Regions from separate parts of the Thermovirga lienii genome, predicted to be linked through region 2. Evidence: riboswitches for the same ligand, from Rfam matches in the RefSeq annotation. Region 2 holds a riboswitch; each other region holds the start of a gene.
The links. Region 2 has a riboswitch for cobalamin ahead of V7Z69_RS08665 (aspartate-alanine antiporter-like transporter). Riboswitches for the same ligand answer to the same signal wherever they lie in the genome.
Positions count from the first base shown of each region.

Region 1: another riboswitch for cobalamin. It lies ahead of cobT (nicotinate-nucleotide--dimethylbenzimidazole phosphoribosyltransferase); the one in region 2 lies ahead of V7Z69_RS08665 (aspartate-alanine antiporter-like transporter).
Region 3: another riboswitch for cobalamin. It lies ahead of V7Z69_RS02795 (TonB-dependent receptor plug domain-containing protein); the one in region 2 lies ahead of V7Z69_RS08665 (aspartate-alanine antiporter-like transporter).

Region 1 is NZ_DAITZW010000007.1:16,568-22,614, forward strand. It holds gene cobC (alpha-ribazole phosphatase) at 1-390, opposite strand, end outside; gene cobS (adenosylcobinamide-GDP ribazoletransferase) at 402-1,142, opposite strand; gene cobU (bifunctional adenosylcobinamide kinase/adenosylcobinamide-phosphate guanylyltransferase) at 1,139-1,723, opposite strand; cobalamin riboswitch at 1,819-2,001, shown strand; gene cobT (nicotinate-nucleotide--dimethylbenzimidazole phosphoribosyltransferase) at 2,083-3,132, shown strand; gene V7Z69_RS03885 (hypothetical protein) at 3,147-3,341, opposite strand; gene V7Z69_RS03890 (ABC-ATPase domain-containing protein) at 3,432-5,156, shown strand; gene V7Z69_RS03895 (metal ABC transporter permease) at 5,160-5,960, opposite strand; gene V7Z69_RS03900 (metal ABC transporter ATP-binding protein) at 5,957-6,047, opposite strand, start outside.
Region 2 is NZ_DAITZW010000040.1:6,206-12,252, forward strand. It holds gene aroB (3-dehydroquinate synthase) at 1-1,009, shown strand, start outside; gene V7Z69_RS08660 (acetyl-CoA hydrolase/transferase family protein) at 1,109-2,620, opposite strand; gene V7Z69_RS08665 (aspartate-alanine antiporter-like transporter) at 2,649-3,839, opposite strand; cobalamin riboswitch at 3,960-4,157, opposite strand; gene pruA (L-glutamate gamma-semialdehyde dehydrogenase) at 4,356-5,990, opposite strand.
Region 3 is NZ_DAITZW010000004.1:61,365-67,411, reverse strand. It holds gene V7Z69_RS02805 (HD domain-containing phosphohydrolase) at 1-684, shown strand, start outside; gene V7Z69_RS02800 (baeRF3 domain-containing protein) at 794-1,927, shown strand; cobalamin riboswitch at 2,035-2,211, shown strand; gene V7Z69_RS02795 (TonB-dependent receptor plug domain-containing protein) at 2,302-4,107, shown strand; gene V7Z69_RS02790 (YgiQ family radical SAM protein) at 4,376-6,047, opposite strand, start outside.

The DNA.
Region 1 (6,047 bases), on a different contig from region 2:
CAAAACTCTTTCTTGGAGTTGGAGCAGTGTTTCTCCCCCAGGAGGGGCAACTTCCAGAGGGTTTGCGAACCAATGGTTCCATAGTTCGCCCCATCCCTGGATTATCTCATTATAGGTTAAGCCTTCCCAATCCCCAAAATGCAGCTCCCGCAGAAGAGGTTCCTTCACGACGCTTAAATTGACTCCTTCCGCTATGCAGGAGGCGGTGTCAAAAGCCCTTCTTAGATCGCTGGAGTATATGGCCGTTATGTTTTCTTTGCGAAGCCTAATTGCAAGATGTCGTGCTTGGTGCCTTCCCTCTTCCGTCAAAGGTACGTTCGTATGGCCGGTATAGCGTAGTTCTTTGTTTCCTTTGGACTCTCCGTGCCTAATCAATATTAGCTTGATCATGATCTTTCCCTCTATTGGAGTCTTGTTGCCATTATCATCAGTGCTAAGATCTCCGCAATCTCGTTTATTGCTCCGTAGGTGTCTCCAGTTAGCCCTCCTAATGTTTGGCTAATTCTTTTTGCTACTAAAAAGGTTCCTCCGCCAGCAACAGCCAAGGAGCATAAACCTCTCTCTCCTAAGAGGATTATGGCCAGTGCGGAGATCAGGGCCGTCGCAACGAAGAACTCCTTTTTGGTGGAAAAACTCCAAAAGCTTTTCCCCAGTCCTTTCTTGCGAGCGTAGGGGAAAAAGGTTATTGCAGGTACCATTGCCCACCTACCAATGGCCGGAAAAAGAGCCAAGACCGCCAAGCGCGTTCCCTCAGGGAAAGAAGCAAGCAAGGCAAACTTCAATATAAGTACTAGTGATGCTATGCTTGCTCCCAGGGCTCCCACTCGGCTGTCCTTCATTATCTCCAGTGCCCTTTCTCTTTCTTTACCGCTGAGGAGGCCGTCAGCTGTATCCATTAACCCGTCCAAGTGGAGACCGCCAGTTATGAGGAAAAAAGCCGCGAGATCCACCCCAGAAGCCACCATGGTGCCCAAAAACTTAGTGGCCAAAGCGTCGATTGCTGCTACTAGGCAGCCCGCGATGAGTCCAACCAGGGGGAAACAGGCCAAGCTGCTTGCCATTTCCTTTTCGGTATAGGTTGCGTTACTGTAGGGAGAGGGAATCCTCGTGAGGAAACCGAGGGCAATAAAGAGGCTTTTCATTGAAGATCATAAACTCCTTTCTCCAATACCCTATTCAGCTGCTTAACGTCTACGGGAATGCCGCATACTAGAAGATAAACAGAGTCGGAGTATAAGGCCATTATCTGATTGGCCTTTCCTAAAAGGTCTCGATAGGTTCTTCCGAGGGGGTATTCAGGCACTACGCCCATTCCTACCTCATTGGTTACTACGATCACCTCTCCTTTGACTGATCTGCATGTGATGGCCAGGTTTTCGATTTCTTCGATAACACGAGAAAAGGATTTTGGATCGTTAGGGTCTTTTTCCCTCAGGAGGAGGTTGGAGACCAGCAGGGCCAAACAATCCAGGAGGATTACCCCATCGGACTTTCCCTCTTTGGCTATTATATCCGTGGGATTAAAGGGCTCTTCCACGGTCTTCCAATTTTTAGGCCGTCTTTTTCTGTGTTCTTGGATTCGAAAAGCCATCTCCTCGTCCAGAGGTTGGCAAGTGGCTATGTATGTGACCGGTTTTTGTGCTTCCTTTGCCAGCCTTTCCGCAAAAGAGCTTTTACCACTTCTTGCGCCGCCGGTCACGAGAATGAGTTTCTTCTCTCTCATAATTTTTCCTTCTTTCCGGTGGATAGTATTAACATATAGAAGATTATATTATAAGTTGATAAGCAGGAAGTTTTTTCATAAAATTACTAAAAACAGCGAAGACAAACCAGGAAGGTGCCCGTAAGGGAGAATAGGGAAGTCCGGTGAGAATCCGGCGCGGTCCCGCCACTGTGACGGGGACTTTGGTTGAGAGATGCCACTGTTGCCTTAGTGCGATGGGAAGGTTCAGCCAAGGGATGATCCAAAGCCAGGAGACCTGCCTTTCTGGAGTTAGTAGGTTGGGATGATGGTAAAGTCTCAAACCGCAGTTGCGGTTTGGGGCTTTTTTTATTGATACCCATAACGAAGGAGGATGGACGATGCTCGAGGAAGCGATAACCCGTATTGAGGACCTTGATTATGAATCCATGGAAAGAGCTCAAAGGAGATTGGATAATTTGACCAAGCCAAGAGGGAGCCTTGGAATGCTTGAGCAATTGGCCGTACAAATGGCTGGTATTACAAGAAATCCAAGGCCAAAACTTGGCAAGAAGGTCTCGGTAGTAATGGCGGCCGATCACGGGGTAGTGGCGGAAGGAGTAAGTGCTTTCCCTCAGGAGGTAACCCCCCAGATGGTGATCAACTTTCTGAATGGCGGAGCGGCCATAAATGTTCTGAGCAGGCACGCAGGTGCAGAGGTGGTTTGTGTGGATGTTGGAGTGGCGGTGGATTTGGACGCTCCAGGTTTGAAGGTAAGGAAAGTAAAGTACGGGACGGACAACTTTGCCTGTGGCCCTGCTATGACCAGAGAGGAGGCAGTAAGGGCCATAGAAGTGGGCATTGATGTGGCTTATGAGCTGATAGAAAAAGGAGCATCTATTTTTGCCATTGGAGAGATGGGCATAGGAAATACTACGCCTAGTAGCGCTATCGTAGCTCTTTATTCTGGAAGGCCCCTTGACGAGGTCGTGGGCAGGGGAACTGGCATAGGGGAAGATAGGGTGCCTGTCAAAAAGAATGCCATAGAGAGAGGGATAAAGATAAACAAGCCAGATGTGAAAGACCCCATCGATGTGGTGTCCAAGGTGGGGGGACTGGAGATAGCCGGCATGGCAGGCTGCATGCTTGGAGCGGCTTCCAGAAGGATTCCTGTGGTGGTTGACGGATTCATATCCTCGGCTGCCGCTTTGATAGCTTCGAAGATAGAGCCAAAGGCCACAAACTACATGATAGGGTCTCATCTTTCACAGGAGCCAGGCCACAAGATAGCCTTGGACCTGATAGGCTTGAAGCCCTTGATGCATTTGGATATGAGGTTGGGAGAGGGCACAGGCGCCGTTTTGGCTTTCAATTTGATAGAGGCGGCACTGAGGATTTTAGACGAAATGGCTACCTTTGAGGATGCTGGAGTCTCCACTGAGATAGCCTAGGCGACCTTATTGGCCTATGTGGAGGAGCTTTTGTTGTATATTCCAGGTTCGCCCTGGGGGGACGCGCCGGTTTCGAAGACGCCGTAGCTTTCACCAAAGTACGTGTCCCCTCCAAAGAGGAGCTTCAATGTGCCTGAAGCTTGGGCTTCAGGCACGAACCCTCCGAAGGCAAGAAGAAACGCAAAAATGCAGCTTAAGTATTTTTTCATGGCAAAACAAACCCTTCTACGGTCAAATGCCAATTATTATAATGATTTAGTTACAATTATATCTCTTATTAAGCTAGGGAGGTTTTTTCGTTGGAGAGCGAACGACTGAAAAAAATATTACTGTCCATAGATGGTCGGGGCTACAAGGCCTATAAGCAGATAGAGGGTTCCTACAAGTTCGGCTTCTTCGATCTTTTCATAGACCATGTTCAGGGAGACCCTTTCGCAGCTCCCAGCAGGCTAAGGGTAAGAGTAAAGCAAGAGGTTGCCCAGATCCCCGGGTGGGCCTTTGAAAACCCTCACAGACAAATGGCTTGCTGTGATTTTATGACCAGAACTTTTGCAAAGGCCATAAGAAAATATGCAGAGGGGAAAAGGGGCAGCGGAAAATCAGGGCTTTTTGCCGTGGATGTTCCAGGGCAACAGGTATTGAAGCGCACGTCCTGCTTGGTTAATGAAGATTTCGTGGAGATTCGGTTTGTGTGCGGTTTGCCCGCGGCAGGAAGAAGGGTTCTGGGCAGAGAGGCCATGGAGATGTTCTTTGACGAACTGCCGAGGATTGTTGAGGAGGCTTTGCTTTACAGAAACATAAACGAAGAAAATTTAAAAAGACACGTGGAAGTAGTGGAGGACCACTTTTACATAAAAGAACAACTTAAAGAACAAAAGCTCGTTTCCTTCATAGCCGATGGATCTATATTGCCCCGAGAAAGCGGAGTTTCCCAGCGTCCCATGAGGAGGGAGGATGCCGTCGCCTTTAGTAGTCCTCCAAGCCTGAGGGTAACGATGACCTTGCCTAACAGGGGAGAGATAACGGGCATGGGCATTCCTGAAGGAGTGACCCTCATAACCGGCGGAGGATACCATGGCAAAACGACCCTTCTTGAGGCTATAGAGATGGGCGTTTATCCCCATATTCCTGGAGACGGCAGGGAATATGTAGCCACTGTGGAGGAGACCGCCAAGATACGGGCTGAGGATGGCCGAAGCGTAAAGGGAGTGGACATTTCTCCGTTCATAAACAACCTTCCTGGAGGGAAGGACACCTCCTTTTTCTCCACGGAGGACGCCTCGGGCTCCACATCCCAGGCCGCGAACATACAGGAGGCCCTTGAAATGGGGGTCAAGCTTTTGCTTATCGACGAGGACACCTCTGCAACCAACTTCATGATAAGGGATGCAAGGATGCAGAGGCTGATTGCCAAGGACAAGGAGCCCATAACGCCCTTCATAGATCACGTAAGAGGGCTCTTCGAGCAATTGGGCGTCTCGACCATCCTCGTTATAGGCGGAAGCGGAGATTACCTGGATGTTGCGGATAAGGTGATAATGATGGATGAGTACGTTCCGTTGGACGTGACCCAGGAAGCTATGTCGGTGGCCCAAAGTATAAAGACCAACAGAGCCAAAGAGGCTCAAAAGGTCCCATTCATACCCTCTTCTAGGGTGCCTGTCCCCGGAAGCATAAATCCTCACCTGGGCAAGAAGCTTAAGATCAAGGCAAATGGTCTTAGAAGTATAACCTTTGGTAGGGACAACATGGACCTTGGTGCACTCTCTCTGCTCGTAGACGAGAGTCAGACTAGAATGATAGCCCAAATCTGGCATTACGCATACGTAAAGGGCTACATAGATGGTCGAAGGAGCATAGTGGAGATAATAGATAAAGTGTTTGGGGACATACAGGAAAAGGGTATGGACGTCATCTCCCCTCACCGCTATGGCCATCCGGGGGATTACGCCTTACCCAGGAAGTTCGAGACGGCTTTCGCGATAAATAGGCTGAGGAGCCTAAAAATTGCAAGGGCGCAATAGGTTCTAGATTAAGTTCTTGATGGCCAGGCTTGCCAAGTAGGAAACGCCGGCCACCAGAATGATGCATGCACCGGATGTGAGGTTGAGCCAGTAGGAAAGCCAAAGGCCTGAGAGGATGAATAAGGCCCCTAAAATGGAGGCAAGGACCATCATTTTTTTCAGGCTCTTGGCGAACTGCCCGCTTATGGCAGCGGGCATGGTGAGAAGGGCGATAACCATTATGAGTCCTACCATTCGCATCATCATCACCACGGTGAGAGCGGTCATGGTGACCAAAAGGGTGTGAATCTTACCCACGGGGATGTTCTGCACCGTTGAGAACGTTTCGTCGAAGGAAAGGGCCACTAGCTCCTTGTAAAACAGCCACACCAAAAGCATTATACCCAGGTCCAGTGCCAAAAGAAGCCATAGGTCTTCTTGAGGTATCATCAGGATGCTTCCGAAAAGGTAGCTCATTAGATCGGCCTTGTATCCTCCTGATAGATCAATGAGTATTATCCCCACAGCCATGCCTATGGCCCACAGGGCCCCTATTAGGGTGTCGGAGCGCTCCCTTGCCCTTCGCTGAATGGCGCTCATTCCTACGGCTGCGGCAAGGCTGAAGGCGAAGGCCCCCAAGAGGGGGTTGAATCCCAAAAAATATCCAAGGCCTATCCCACCGTAAGCGGCGTGGGCGATGCTGCCGCTCAAAAAGACTATACGTTTGGTTACTACAAAGGTCCCCACGATGCCGCATGCTACGCTGATCAAAAGCCCTGCCAAGAGGGCGTTTCTCATGAAGTCGAACTGAAGGGCCTCAATCATCTTTTGGTTTCCTCCTGGTTTATTTTGGGGAGCACCCTGTGGGGCACTCCATGGGCTATCAGGTCAACAGGGCAGTGGTAGGCGGCG
Region 2 (6,047 bases):
AGGCATCCTCTGCGAAGAAAAGCTTAGGAGCTTGTTGGGGGATGGGGATCTTCCTTTCGTGGTGGCCGACGAGCTTTCCGGTCCCTTTTTCTCAGGGAGGCTTAGGGCGCTGAAGGGGCTCTATATACTGCCTAGAGGTGAGGAGGCCAAGACATTAAGGCATGTGGAAGGACTGTATGAGGCCTTTGCCAAGGCAGGATTGGACAGAGGAAGCACCGTAATAGCTCTAGGGGGTGGTTCCGTGGGCGATGTGGCGGGTTTTGCCGCTGCTACCTGGATGCGCGGTGTGCATTTGGTTCAGTGCCCTACCACCCTTCTTGCTCAGGTGGATAGCTCCATAGGTGGAAAGGTGGGGGTAAACCTTCCTTTTGGTAAAAACCTTGTTGGAGCCTTTTACAGGCCAAGGGCAGTTGTAGCGGACGTCAAGTGCCTCTTGACTCTGTCTTGGGACAACTATAGACAGGGACTTGCGGAGATCGTCAAGTACGGCCTAGGTGAGGACTGGGAGCTTTTCAAGCTGCTGGAGAACAACAGAGAAGCCCTCGTCAGGCGAGACTTGGATTTTCTCGTGGAGGTCATAGCAAGGTGCGTGGCGATAAAGCAGAGCATAGTCAAAATGGACGAGCAGGAAAAAACAGGGGAGAGGATGCGCCTAAACCTTGGCCATACTGTGGCCCACGGCATAGAGAGCGCCTCGGGATACCAGTGGAGTCACGGGGACGCAGTCTCCGTCGGTTTGGTAGTGGCTACGACCCTATCGTGCAGGTTGGGACTTTGTGACGAAGAGACCTTGAACAGGCTCAAAAGCCTGCTGAAGGGTTTGGGCCTTCCAGTGAAGTCCCATTTGACCTGGGAGCAAATAGCTCCGTTCATAGAAAAGGATAAGAAATTTACCAACGGCAAATCAAGGCTTGTCCTTCCTGTAAAGGGTGAGAAATCCGTAGTTATAGAGGAATGCACTTTGGATAAATTTAGGGAGTGTTATGAAGAGATATTGGCTTCGGAATGATCGAAATTTAGGGCGGGAGGTATTTATTTAGGCCGAGAAGTTACCCTTCTCGGCCTAGGAAAGGAGACGACCTGTATGAGGTGTGGTTTCTTTAATGGTTTAGCAGACTTTGGGTTTCATGGTACCATATTTAACCATATAGTTGTGTAAATCGAAAACTCTATTTAACATGTGGGGAGTATGTTTATATTTGGCATAAAAAAGAGCTTTCCTGTAGTAATCCCATAATTCCTTCCTGAAATCTGGATGGGCGCATTTGCCGATTATTTGTTTGACCCTTTCTTTTGGGCTCAAGCCTCTCAGATCGGCTAAACCTTGTTCCGTTACGACGACGTGTACATCATGTTCGGTGTGATCATGATGGGATACCATGGGTACTATGGAGGATATATTCCCGTCTTTGGCCACAGACTTAGTTGTAAAGATGGACAATGCAGCGTTTCTGGTGAAGTCACCAGACCCTCCGATTCCATTCATCATTGCGCATCCACCTATATGAGTAGAGTTGACGTTGCCATATATATCTATTTCTATTGCTGTGTTCATTGCTATTACTCCGAGGCGACGAATTACTTCAGGGTTATTGCTTATCTCCTGGGGTCTGAGGATGGTGTAGTTCTTGTAGAATTTTAAGTTTTTATAAAAGTGGTCCAATTTTGAGGGAGAGATTGTAAAGGCTGTCCCAGATGCAAAGGATACCTTTCCTGTATCGATCAACTCCAGCACGGCGTCTTGCAGGACTTCTGAGTATATCTCTAAATTTTCAAAACGGGATTCTTTGAAGTTGGTTAGTACTGCATTGGCCACACTGCCTACGCCGGATTGTAGAGGGAGTAAATTTTTGGGGAATCTTCCTTTTTTGATTTCAAATTCAAGAAAATCAATTATGTGGCCTGCGATAAGCCTGGAATCTCTATCTATCTCCGCAACGGGGTTTGTAGAATCCTTTCGGTTTGAGATTACAATTGCGACAATTTTTTCTTTCGGACAAGGGATATATGGTATTCCTATTCTATCGGAAACTCTGCACAGAGGTATTGGCGATCTTAAGGGAGGGTCCCCAGGGTCATATATATCGTGAAGGCCTTCCAAATCCAGCGGTTGGGCAAAATTTATTTCCACTATTACTTTGTCTGCTTTTTGAACGAAGGTGTTCGTCGCTCCCACAGAGGTGGATGGAACTATCCCGCCGTCCTCTGTGATGGCAACAGCTTCTACTAAGGCTATGTCAATATTACCTAGATATCCTAGTTTTATAAATTGAGGCAAATGACTCAAATGAATATCGCAAAAATCTATCTGTCCCGAGTTTATGCCGTTTCTGCAGTCGGTGTTTGTTTGGTAAGGGTATCGTTTCTTAATGACGCCACTTCTTGCGAGAACTCCGTCTAATTCATCTCCTGTTGAGGCGCCCGTAATGATGTTTAGTCTTATATTTTCACCCTTCTGGGCTCTTTGGGCGATCATTTCAGGTACGACCTTGGGATAGCCTGCTGGAGTAAAACCGCTACATGCTACGGTCATTCCATCTTTGATGAATTTCGCCGCTTCCTCTTTCGATACCACTTTTTCTCTCAAAACCTTACTTCTTATTCTTTCATGAAGCTCCAATTTAGCTCACCTCTTTCTCTCAGATTATTTATATAGCAGGCAAAACAAAGATCATCTTGGTAAAAAGCACCATGCCGAAAAGAGCGAAAGGATACGTGGCCCCATAGCCTAAAACAGGCTCATCACTATTGACTGCTTCTATTGCTGCTCCCAAACCAGGTGTAGATGTCATGCCTCCACAGAGAGCTCCCAACAATAACGGCCAATCGAGTTTGAAAATTCTATGCCCGACCCAAAAACCAAAAAGGATAGATATGCTTCCTGCTACAAGGGAGGCAAAAAGTATGCCAATTAGATTGAAGCTCAACGTTTTGAAAAATAGGCTTCCATATTTAAGGCCTATGGAGCTTAGGAATATTAGTAAGGATAAGGATCTAACCTTATTAAGCACTTTCTCGTTAATCCTGAAATCCAAAAAGAAGACTTTCCTTTGATATCCTAATGCCAAGGAGGATAGCAAAACTCCACCTGTAGTGCCCAATTTGAAATATCCTATTTTGTATAAGGGGAGAGCAATATTGCCTAATAGGTAGCCTAAAATGCAGCATATAGCAAAACTCAAAACGAATGAAATTGCTTTTTGCATATTTACAGGCTTGTTTCCAGTTATATCTGCAGTTGCGTTAAGGGCATGAGAAGATGTCAATTCTTTATTTTGTGTTCCTATGTTGAAGACTTGAGGCAGTAATTTCGTAGAAAGAATAACCAGTAACACTCCTATAGGATAGCTTATAGCATATGCTATACCTACGTCAGCGGAGTAGTTTGACCCCATAATTTTCCCGTAATCAGTGGCGGATTCTAAGGCCGAGGCTAATCCAGGGGAGCTTGTAAGAGCTCCTACGTAAGTTCCTGCAGCATGTCCTTTGGATAAAGTTGGTAGTGTAAGAACAACAATGTAACTGGTTAAGGCGCCAATAAACGTTATCGATAACCCCAAAAGAGCGAACTTGAAGCCGTGGCTTTTGATTACTGTTTGTATCTTTTTGCCTGCAATAAGACCCACTGTAGCTATGAAAAATATGAGGCTTATCTTTATAAGCCACGAGGGTATCAAGAGGGAATAGTTTCTTAGAAAAAGAGACAAGGTCATGCCTGCTACCAACGCACCAGATTCCCCAAGACTAAATTTCCCAACGTTTAGCTTACCGAGGTGGTTACCTGCAAAGGCAGCGACTACAACCAGAAAAATGGTAACTATGCAACTTGAAGAGCCCATGTTTACGCCCCCTTTTTGAATAAAAAAGTGCCCTCCACAGAGGAGGGCACTGGTAAAAACCAACCATTCGGATGTCCGAAGCAGACACCCATTGCCGCACCAACCATCCTCGTGGTTTTGCGTGCTTCTACATCACTGGCAGGTCTCCTGGCTCCGGGTCATCGCTTGGTTGAACCTTCCCATCGCATTAAAGCGACAGTGGCATATCTCAACCACGCTCTCCGTTACAGTGGCGGGACCGCGCCGGACTCTCACCGGTCTTCCCTTTTAAGCCTACCTTGCAGAGCAAGATAAGGCACCAATGATGCGCAAATATATGTAATTTTTTATAAAACGCTTCTTTATTCTGACGGGGAGTTTACTGCAATAAATGTGCTTTGTCAATTAGGTGTTGTTTATATGTGTTACCGGACAGTGATATTGTCACCCTGTAAGGGGACATTTTCGCTATCCGTTGTCAGCATAACATAGTCATGGTAACTAGAGGCCTTTTTAAGGCCTCTAGTTACCATTTGTCTACTTTTCCAAAAACGGATAACTCCAATGGGTGGGGGGATTTAGATTTTCTTTAATAGTTCTTGGAGAAATCCATCTAATCAGATTCAAGTAAGTTCCGGCTTTATCGTTGGTGCCTGAGGCTCGAGCTCCTCCAAATGGCTGCTGGCAAACTACAGCTCCTGTTGGTTTGTCGTTAATGTAAAAGTTACCTGCTGCATACCTTAATATTTTTGCTGCTTTTTCTACAGCCTTCCTGTCTTTTGCGAAGATTGAGCCTGTTAGGCCGTATGAGGAAGTGGAGTCGCATAACGTTAATGTTTCCTCAAAGCGCTCGTCTTCATACACGAAGATGGTCAGAACCGGCCCAAAAATTTCTTCGTTCATTGTCACGAAGTTAGGGTCGTTTGTTTCTATTATGGTGGGTTCTACGTAATATCCGGTTCTTTTATCTCCGTTGCCTCCGACTATTATCTTTGCGTTTGGCGAAGTTTTTGCTTTTTCGATGTACCCCATAATTTTTTTATAAGACGCTTCATCTATTACGGCGTTTACAAAATTTTTGAAGTCTCTAACATCCCCAACTGATAGATTTTTTGTCCAATCGACGAGGATTTCCCTCAACTTCTTCCAGATGGATTTAGGGATATAAGCTCTTGAAGCTGCAGAGCATTTTTGTCCCTGATATTCGAAAGCTCCTCGTACTAAAGCGGTAGCGAGGGCGTGAATATCTGCTGAATAATGGGCGAATATAAAATCTTTGCCGCCTGTTTCTCCTACTATCCTCGGATAGTTTTTATATTTTGATATATTTTCTCCAAGCTTTTTCCATAGTGTGTTGAAGGTATCTGTGGAGCCCGTAAAGTGTAAACCCGCGAAATTGGTGTTGCGGAGTGCAACTTCGCTTATTTCAGATCCTGGCCCAGGCAGAAAGTTTATTACTCCCGGAGGCAGTCCAGCTTCTTCAAAAATCTTCATCAAGTAGTAGCTGGAAAGCAAAGAAGTTCTTGCAGGCTTCCATATTGTTGTGTTCCCCATAGTAATAACTGATGAGTTGAGGCTTAGCGCAATGGCAGTAAAGTTAAAAGGCGATATGGTTAAAACAAATCCTTCAAGTGGCCTGTATTCCATTTTGTTTACACAATCATATTCGTGAGGTTGTAAAGGCTGCCACTGATAAATATATGATGCCTGATAAGCTCCGAATCTTAAGAAATCGATGCTTTCGCAGGCAGCATCTATCTCTGCTTGATGTACGTTTTTTGCCTGTCCCAGCATCGTAGCTGCATTTAATAAATAGCGATATTTGTTGCTGATTAGCTCAGCGACCTTCAGCATCACAGCACACCGTTCTGTCCAATGGAGGGATTCCCACTCTTTTTTGGCTAGTAGAGCCTCCTTGATAGCTAGTTCTGTTTCCTTTGGACCTGCTTCATGGTAGATGGCAAGGACATGCCCGTGGTCACATGGCATAGTTACTTCTCTTATCTTGCCTGTCCGTACCTCCTTCCCCCCTATAATCACGGGGATCTCGACCTTGATCTTTTCTTGGCGGGATAACTCCTTCCTCATCAGTTTCCTTTCAACGCTACCAGGAGCATAATTTTTGGTTGGTTCGTTCCTGGGTTTGGGAAAACAAAAGATCCCGTTATTCATAGAAAAAATCCTCCTTTCCAGTTGTGTCCGTTTTATTACTACTGGAAAGGATAAATA
Region 3 (6,047 bases), on a different contig from region 2:
CTCAATTCTTACACCGACGTGGAAGCCTTGGCGGAGATGGCCCGCAAATACAAAACGGCAAGGGACCTTGCCAAGGAGGAGCTGGGACGGGTTGAGAAGCTTTGGGAAGACACCATTGGAATTTTAGCTCAGACGGTGGAGATGAAGGACCCCTATACTTATGATCACCAAAGAAGGGTGTCCTTTCTTTCAGAGGCCTTAGCCAGGAAATTGGGTCTTTCAGAAGAGCGCATCAGGCTTGTCAAACTTGCAGGGTTGGTGCACGACATAGGGAAGGTGGCAGTGCCGGCGGAGATCTTGAACAAGCCCGGCAGGTTGAGCGACGTGGAGATGGAGATTGTCCGCACCCATCCCCAGAAAGGGTATGAGCTATTGCGCAAGCTTACCCACAGGCCAGTTCTTGCGGAAGTAGTCTATGCCCACCACGAGAGATTGGACGGTTCTGGCTACCCCAGAGGGCTTTCAGGCGAGGATATCCCCATTGAGGCCCGAATATTGGCCGTTGCGGACGTAGTGGAGGCCATGGTCTCCCACAGACCCTTCAGGTCGGCTTTGACTCTTGAGGAGGCGTTGGAGGAGATCAAAGCAGGAAAGGGAATTTTGTACGACCACAAGGTAGTGGAAGCCTGTGTGGAGCTTTTCGAACGGGAAAGTTTTTCCTTTGAGGATGCCCCATTGTCTTGATAGATTAGTGTTATAATTAGAGAAAGTAAAGGAGGCTGATTCCCCGTCCCTTTTCATTGGGGAATTGCCTCAAAGAGCAGAACAGCAAAGGAAAGGGAGGCGAAAAGTCATGAGGTTGTTGACCCGAAGCGAGCTGATAGCGTTATCGGAACACCAGAAGGCCCCCAGCGTTTCCATCTACATGCCCACGCCCCTTCCCGCAGAGCCCCGAAAGAGCCAGATAGCTTTCAAGAGTGTCCTTGGGGAAGTGCAGGACGAACTTTTGGGTCGGGGACTCAAGGAGCAGGAAGTGGAGGATCTTTTGGAACCTGCTAAGAAACTGCTTTCGAACTCCATGTTCTGGGAAAACCAAAGCAAGGCCCTTGCAGTGTTTTTGTCCGAGGGGTACGAGAGGATCTACAGGATACCCTTGGAGGTCCCCAAGCTTGCGGTGGTTTCCCGGGGATTTCACATAAAGCCCCTTTTGCCTCTTGTAGGCGGTGGGGATGACTTTTACGTTCTGTGCCTCAGCAAGAAGAAAATAAGATTGATCCAGTGCACCAAAGAGGACTTCAGAAACGTCGACTTGGAGAACGTTCCCCAGAGCATATCCGAGGCCCTTCAGTACGAGCCCCTGGAGAAACAGGGTCAGATCGGCTCAGCCCCGGGCCGGCAGGGACTCTTTCATGGCCACGGTGCAGGAGACGAGGACTTCAAGGAAAACCTCAAAACCTTCTTGCGAATGGTGGACAAGGGAATACGGGAGCTTCTAAAGGACGAGACGGCGCCTCTGGTTCCAGCAGGAGTTGCCTACGTGGTCTCCCTGTACAAGGAGGTTGCGTCCTATCCCCACGTGACCGAGGAGTTCGTGGAGGGAAGCCCGGACAATTTGACGGCTGAGGAACTCTTCCAGAGGGCAAAGGCCATAGTGGAACCTATCTTCAAGAAAGAGGAAATGGAGGCAAAGGAGAAGTTCGAGGCCCTTTTGGGGACAGGCAAGGCCTCTTCCATGCTCGAGGAAGTACTGCCGGCGGCCTTTTCAGGCAGGGTGGAGGTACTCTTTGTGCCTTTGGGGGTCCAGGTGTGGGGCAAATGGAAAAAAGCCACACACGAAATGGAGCTTACCTCCAGGGAGGATCCTGAGGCAAGGGATCTTTTGGACCTTGCAGCGGTGGAGACCTTGAGGAGCAGGGGCAAGGTGTACGTGGTAAGTCCCGAGGAGGTGCCAGGAGGCAAGGATGTGGCGGCCATCTTCAGGTATTGATCCAAGGATTGGCATGGATGAATAGATAGAACCAATGTTGAGGGGAGCATCGAAGCTCCCCTTGTTCTTTGCTGAGGGCTTGACTTTGGAGGGTTTTGGCTATATTTTATGTGGGCAAAACGAAAGATTAGCGGAAGGGAAATCGGGAAGCCGGTGAGAATCCGGCACAGCCCCGCTACGGTGAGGGTGACGAAGGGTGCATAGAGCCACTGGCAAGTTTGCTGGGAAGGCGCACCTGGAGGAAGACCCCAAGTCCGGATACCGATCCCTTCAGCTGGAAGTTTCTTCCCGCGAGGGCCAGGGAGGAGACGGATTTTTTGGCCCTTATGGGCCTTTTTTTGTGGCCCCAAACTTCGTAGGAGAGGTGGTTTTATATGAAGTTGGGAAGGCTTTTTTCAGGTTTTTTGGCCATTGCGGTCATGGTGGTAGGGCTTTGGGCGGGAGCTTCCTTCGCTCAGGAAGCTTTGACCCTTGAGCCCGAGGTAGTTACCGGCTCCAGGGTTTATCAGTCCTTGGAGGAGGTTCCTGCTGCCACGTACGTGGTTACCTCGGAGGACATAGAGCGAAGCGGAGCCACCGAGCTGGGAGAGCTTTTAAGCTCCACGGTCCCGGGAATTTATATATCTTCCCGCAACGGCAGTACTCAAGAGGACAACATAAAGCTCAGGGGCCTTGTGACTGAGGTTTTGATTTTGGTTGATGGAGTGCCCTACTATAAGGCCAGTCATGGGGCAGGGGCTGCGGCATACGACCTGCGCTCCATTCCCTTGGAGGACATAGAGCGTATCGAGGTGGTCAAGGGGGCTGGTTCCGCTTTATACGGCTCCATGGCTGCAGCGGGTGTGATAAACATAATAACCAAAAAACCTTTGGGCGAAGGGGTAAAGATCACGGGAGGCGCTGGAACCAACGACTGGCGAGAGGGCTCCTTCAGCGGTTGGACCAGCGAGGGGGATTTTTCCGCCAGGATATGGTACGGCCATTCAGAGGAAGGAGAGTCACGCCTGTCCTGGAATGGTACGGTTATAAACAAGAATCTTGATTACGACCAGGACTCAGGGGGTTTGACGTTGAAAAGTGGCCCATTCACCTTCTCAGGAGTATGGGGCAAATATACCTCCCGCTGGACCTATAATGGGGATGAAAATCAACAAAAGAATGATTATTCAAGGTTTTATGTTAAATGGGAAGGGGAAACTGCCAGGGCAATACTTTACAGGCATGAGGAAGAAAAAGACTACAAAGATCCGGAGGGCAGAAGTTTTTACGACGACGAAGCATGGGGGGCTGAGTTTTCCAAAAACACCTCTTGGAAAGATGCCTTGGTCTCCTGGGGGGCCTCCTTTAGAGATGAAAAGCTTTCTGGGTATACAGAAGGAAAGAGGAAAAACTACGCTCCCTTTATTGAGATTTCAAGGCCTGTTGGGGACTTTATCCTCAATGCGGGATTGCGCTACGAGATATGGGACCAAGATAACGCAAAAGACTACAATGAGCTGAACCCTAAACTCTCCCTGTCTTACCAGACGATGAACGGTAATCTTTGGTACCTATCTGCGGGAAGGTTCTTTGCCATGCCAAGTTTTTACGAGATAGCAGGTGATGGTGCATGGGTCCTTCCCAATCCCGACTTGAAGCCGGAGAAGGGTTACAGCTATGAGCTGGGCGTCAAGGGGAAGGATGAGGATGGCCCCTGGGGCGCTAACATGTTTTATATGGACATGGAAGACAAGATTGTTTGGTCAAGCGACAGAAAAGAATACGATAACGTCGATAAGTACCGGGCTTGGGGATTGGAGCTCTCCAGGCGTTGGAAGATATCCTCCCTTTGGGATCTGGAGCTTGGCGCTACGTGGATGAGGGCAGAGGAAAAGAAAAACAATCAATGGAAGAGGGCCCGTACCCCCGAATGGGACGTGGACGCTTCCTTCATATACACCAACGGCCCCCTGTCCGGCCAGGTGGTACTTCACTACCTGGGCAACAGAAACGAAGGACAAGGTGTCGAATCCAATGTTACGACGGTGGATGCCTCCTTGGAGTACAAGGGAAAGCCTTACACCATCAGGCTTTCGGCCTACAACATCTTCGACGAGGATTACTGGGCCAGCGAGTCATGGGGAACCTATTACTACGGGCCAGAAAGAAGAGCGTATCTTACGCTGGAATACCAGTTTTAGGTGCTTAAGGCTGGTATAGCCGACGAGGAGAGAGGACCAGGACGCCCAAGTGTGCAGAACAAAGGATAATTGTTTGAAAATTGAGACATTGTAGAGAATTTTACACTTAAGTGTTGACAATTTGAAAAAAATCAATATACTAACCATCTGGAAGCGCAAGGCCGCCGCAACCTTTGCTTCCTGCACCTTTACTCCTTTAATAGATATATTTTTAGAGAGAACGGAAGCCCCGGGAAACTGGGGCTTCCGTTTTTGTATAGGCAGGTCGTTATCTTTTCTTTTTTCTCTTTTTCTCGTCTAGGTTTTTATTCTTAGGGTGGGTTTTATGCTTTGTTGGGCCTTTTTTGTGCTTTTCTTCATCCCTTGTGTCCTCTCGGATAAGGCATTTCTTGCCCCTTCCAATTAGGTCCCTTCTTCCTGCCTTCAATAGGGCCTCCTTTACAAGTTTGTAGTTTTTTGGGTTTCTCCACTGAAGCAGAGCTCGCTGCATGGCCTTTTCCTTGGCAGTTTTGGCCACGAAGATCTTTTCGCCCGTGTATGGGTTTATCTCCGAGTAGTACATGCACGTAGAAAGGGTGCCTGGGGTAGGGATGAAGTCCTGCACCTGCTCAGGGTGGTAACGGATGTCCCTTAGAAACTCCGCAAGCTCTATGGCGTCCTCCAGGGTGCTTCCCGGGTGGCTCGATATCAGGTAGGGCACCAGAAACTGTTTCTTTCCCAAGGAGCGGTTGACCTCCTCGTAGAGCTTCTTGAACTCTAAAAACACCTCCTTTGGGGGCTTTCGCATGAGGTTCAAGACTCGGGCCGAAACGTGTTCCGGGGCCACCTTTAGCTGGCCGCTTACGTGGTGTTCGCAGAGTTCCTCAAGGAAGGAGCGGTTGTTCTCCGCCATTATGTAGTCGTAACGTATGCCCGACCTTACAAAGACCTTTTTCACTCCGGGAATGGAGCGCACCTTTCGTAGAAGCTTCATGTAATTATCGTTTGACTTTCGAAGTTTTGGGCAGCAGGAAGGCCACGTACACTGGCGGTTTTTGCAGGAAGATCCCTTGTCCTGAATCTTGCAGGCTCTTTCGTGAAAGTTGGCGGTGGGGCCCCCTACGTCGTGGATGTAGCCCTTGAAACCCTCCATTCGGGTCAAAAGCTCTGCTTCCTTGAGGATGGATCTATCGCTTCTTTTTTGAATTATCCTGCCTTGGTGGGCGGATAGGGCGCAGAAGGAGCAGCTGCCGAAACACCCCCTATGAGCGGTTATGCTGAACTGAACCTCCTCGAGGGCTGGAACGCCTCCCAAAGGATCGTAGCTTGGATGGGCTTTTCTCGTGTAGGGCAGTTCGTATATCTCGTCAAGTTCCTCTTCCGATAGAGGAAATTGCGGAGGGTTCTGAACCAGGTACCGGTCACCAACCCTTTGGACTATGGGCCTTCCGGTCAAGGGGTCAAGCTCCGGTTCCGTCAGTAGATAAGCCCTGGCAAAGGCCTTTTTATCCTGCTGGATCTCCTCCCAAGAGGGAATCTCCACGAAGCTTTCGAGGTCCTTTAAATCCTTAAAGATGTAACATGTGCCTCTTACGTCCCTGATCTCTGCAATGGGGATACCTTTTTGAAGTTTTTGCGCTATCTGGACTATGGTTTTTTCTCCCATCCCCCAGACGAGAAGGTCCGCCTTGCTGTCCATGAGTATGGGCTTTCTCAGTTTGTCCGACCAGTAGTCGTAGTGGACGAACCTCCTCAAGCTGGCCTCTATGCCTCCTATTATTATGGGGACGTCCTTCCACAGTTTCCTTGCCATGTTGCAGTAGACTATGGTTGCCCTGTCGGGCCTTTTCCCCCCTTCTCCTCCGGGGGAATACCGGTCCTTTTTTCGTTTTTTCTTCGCAGCAGTGTAGTTGGAGAGCATGCTGTCCAGGTTCCCTGCGGAGACCAGCACACCCAGGGAG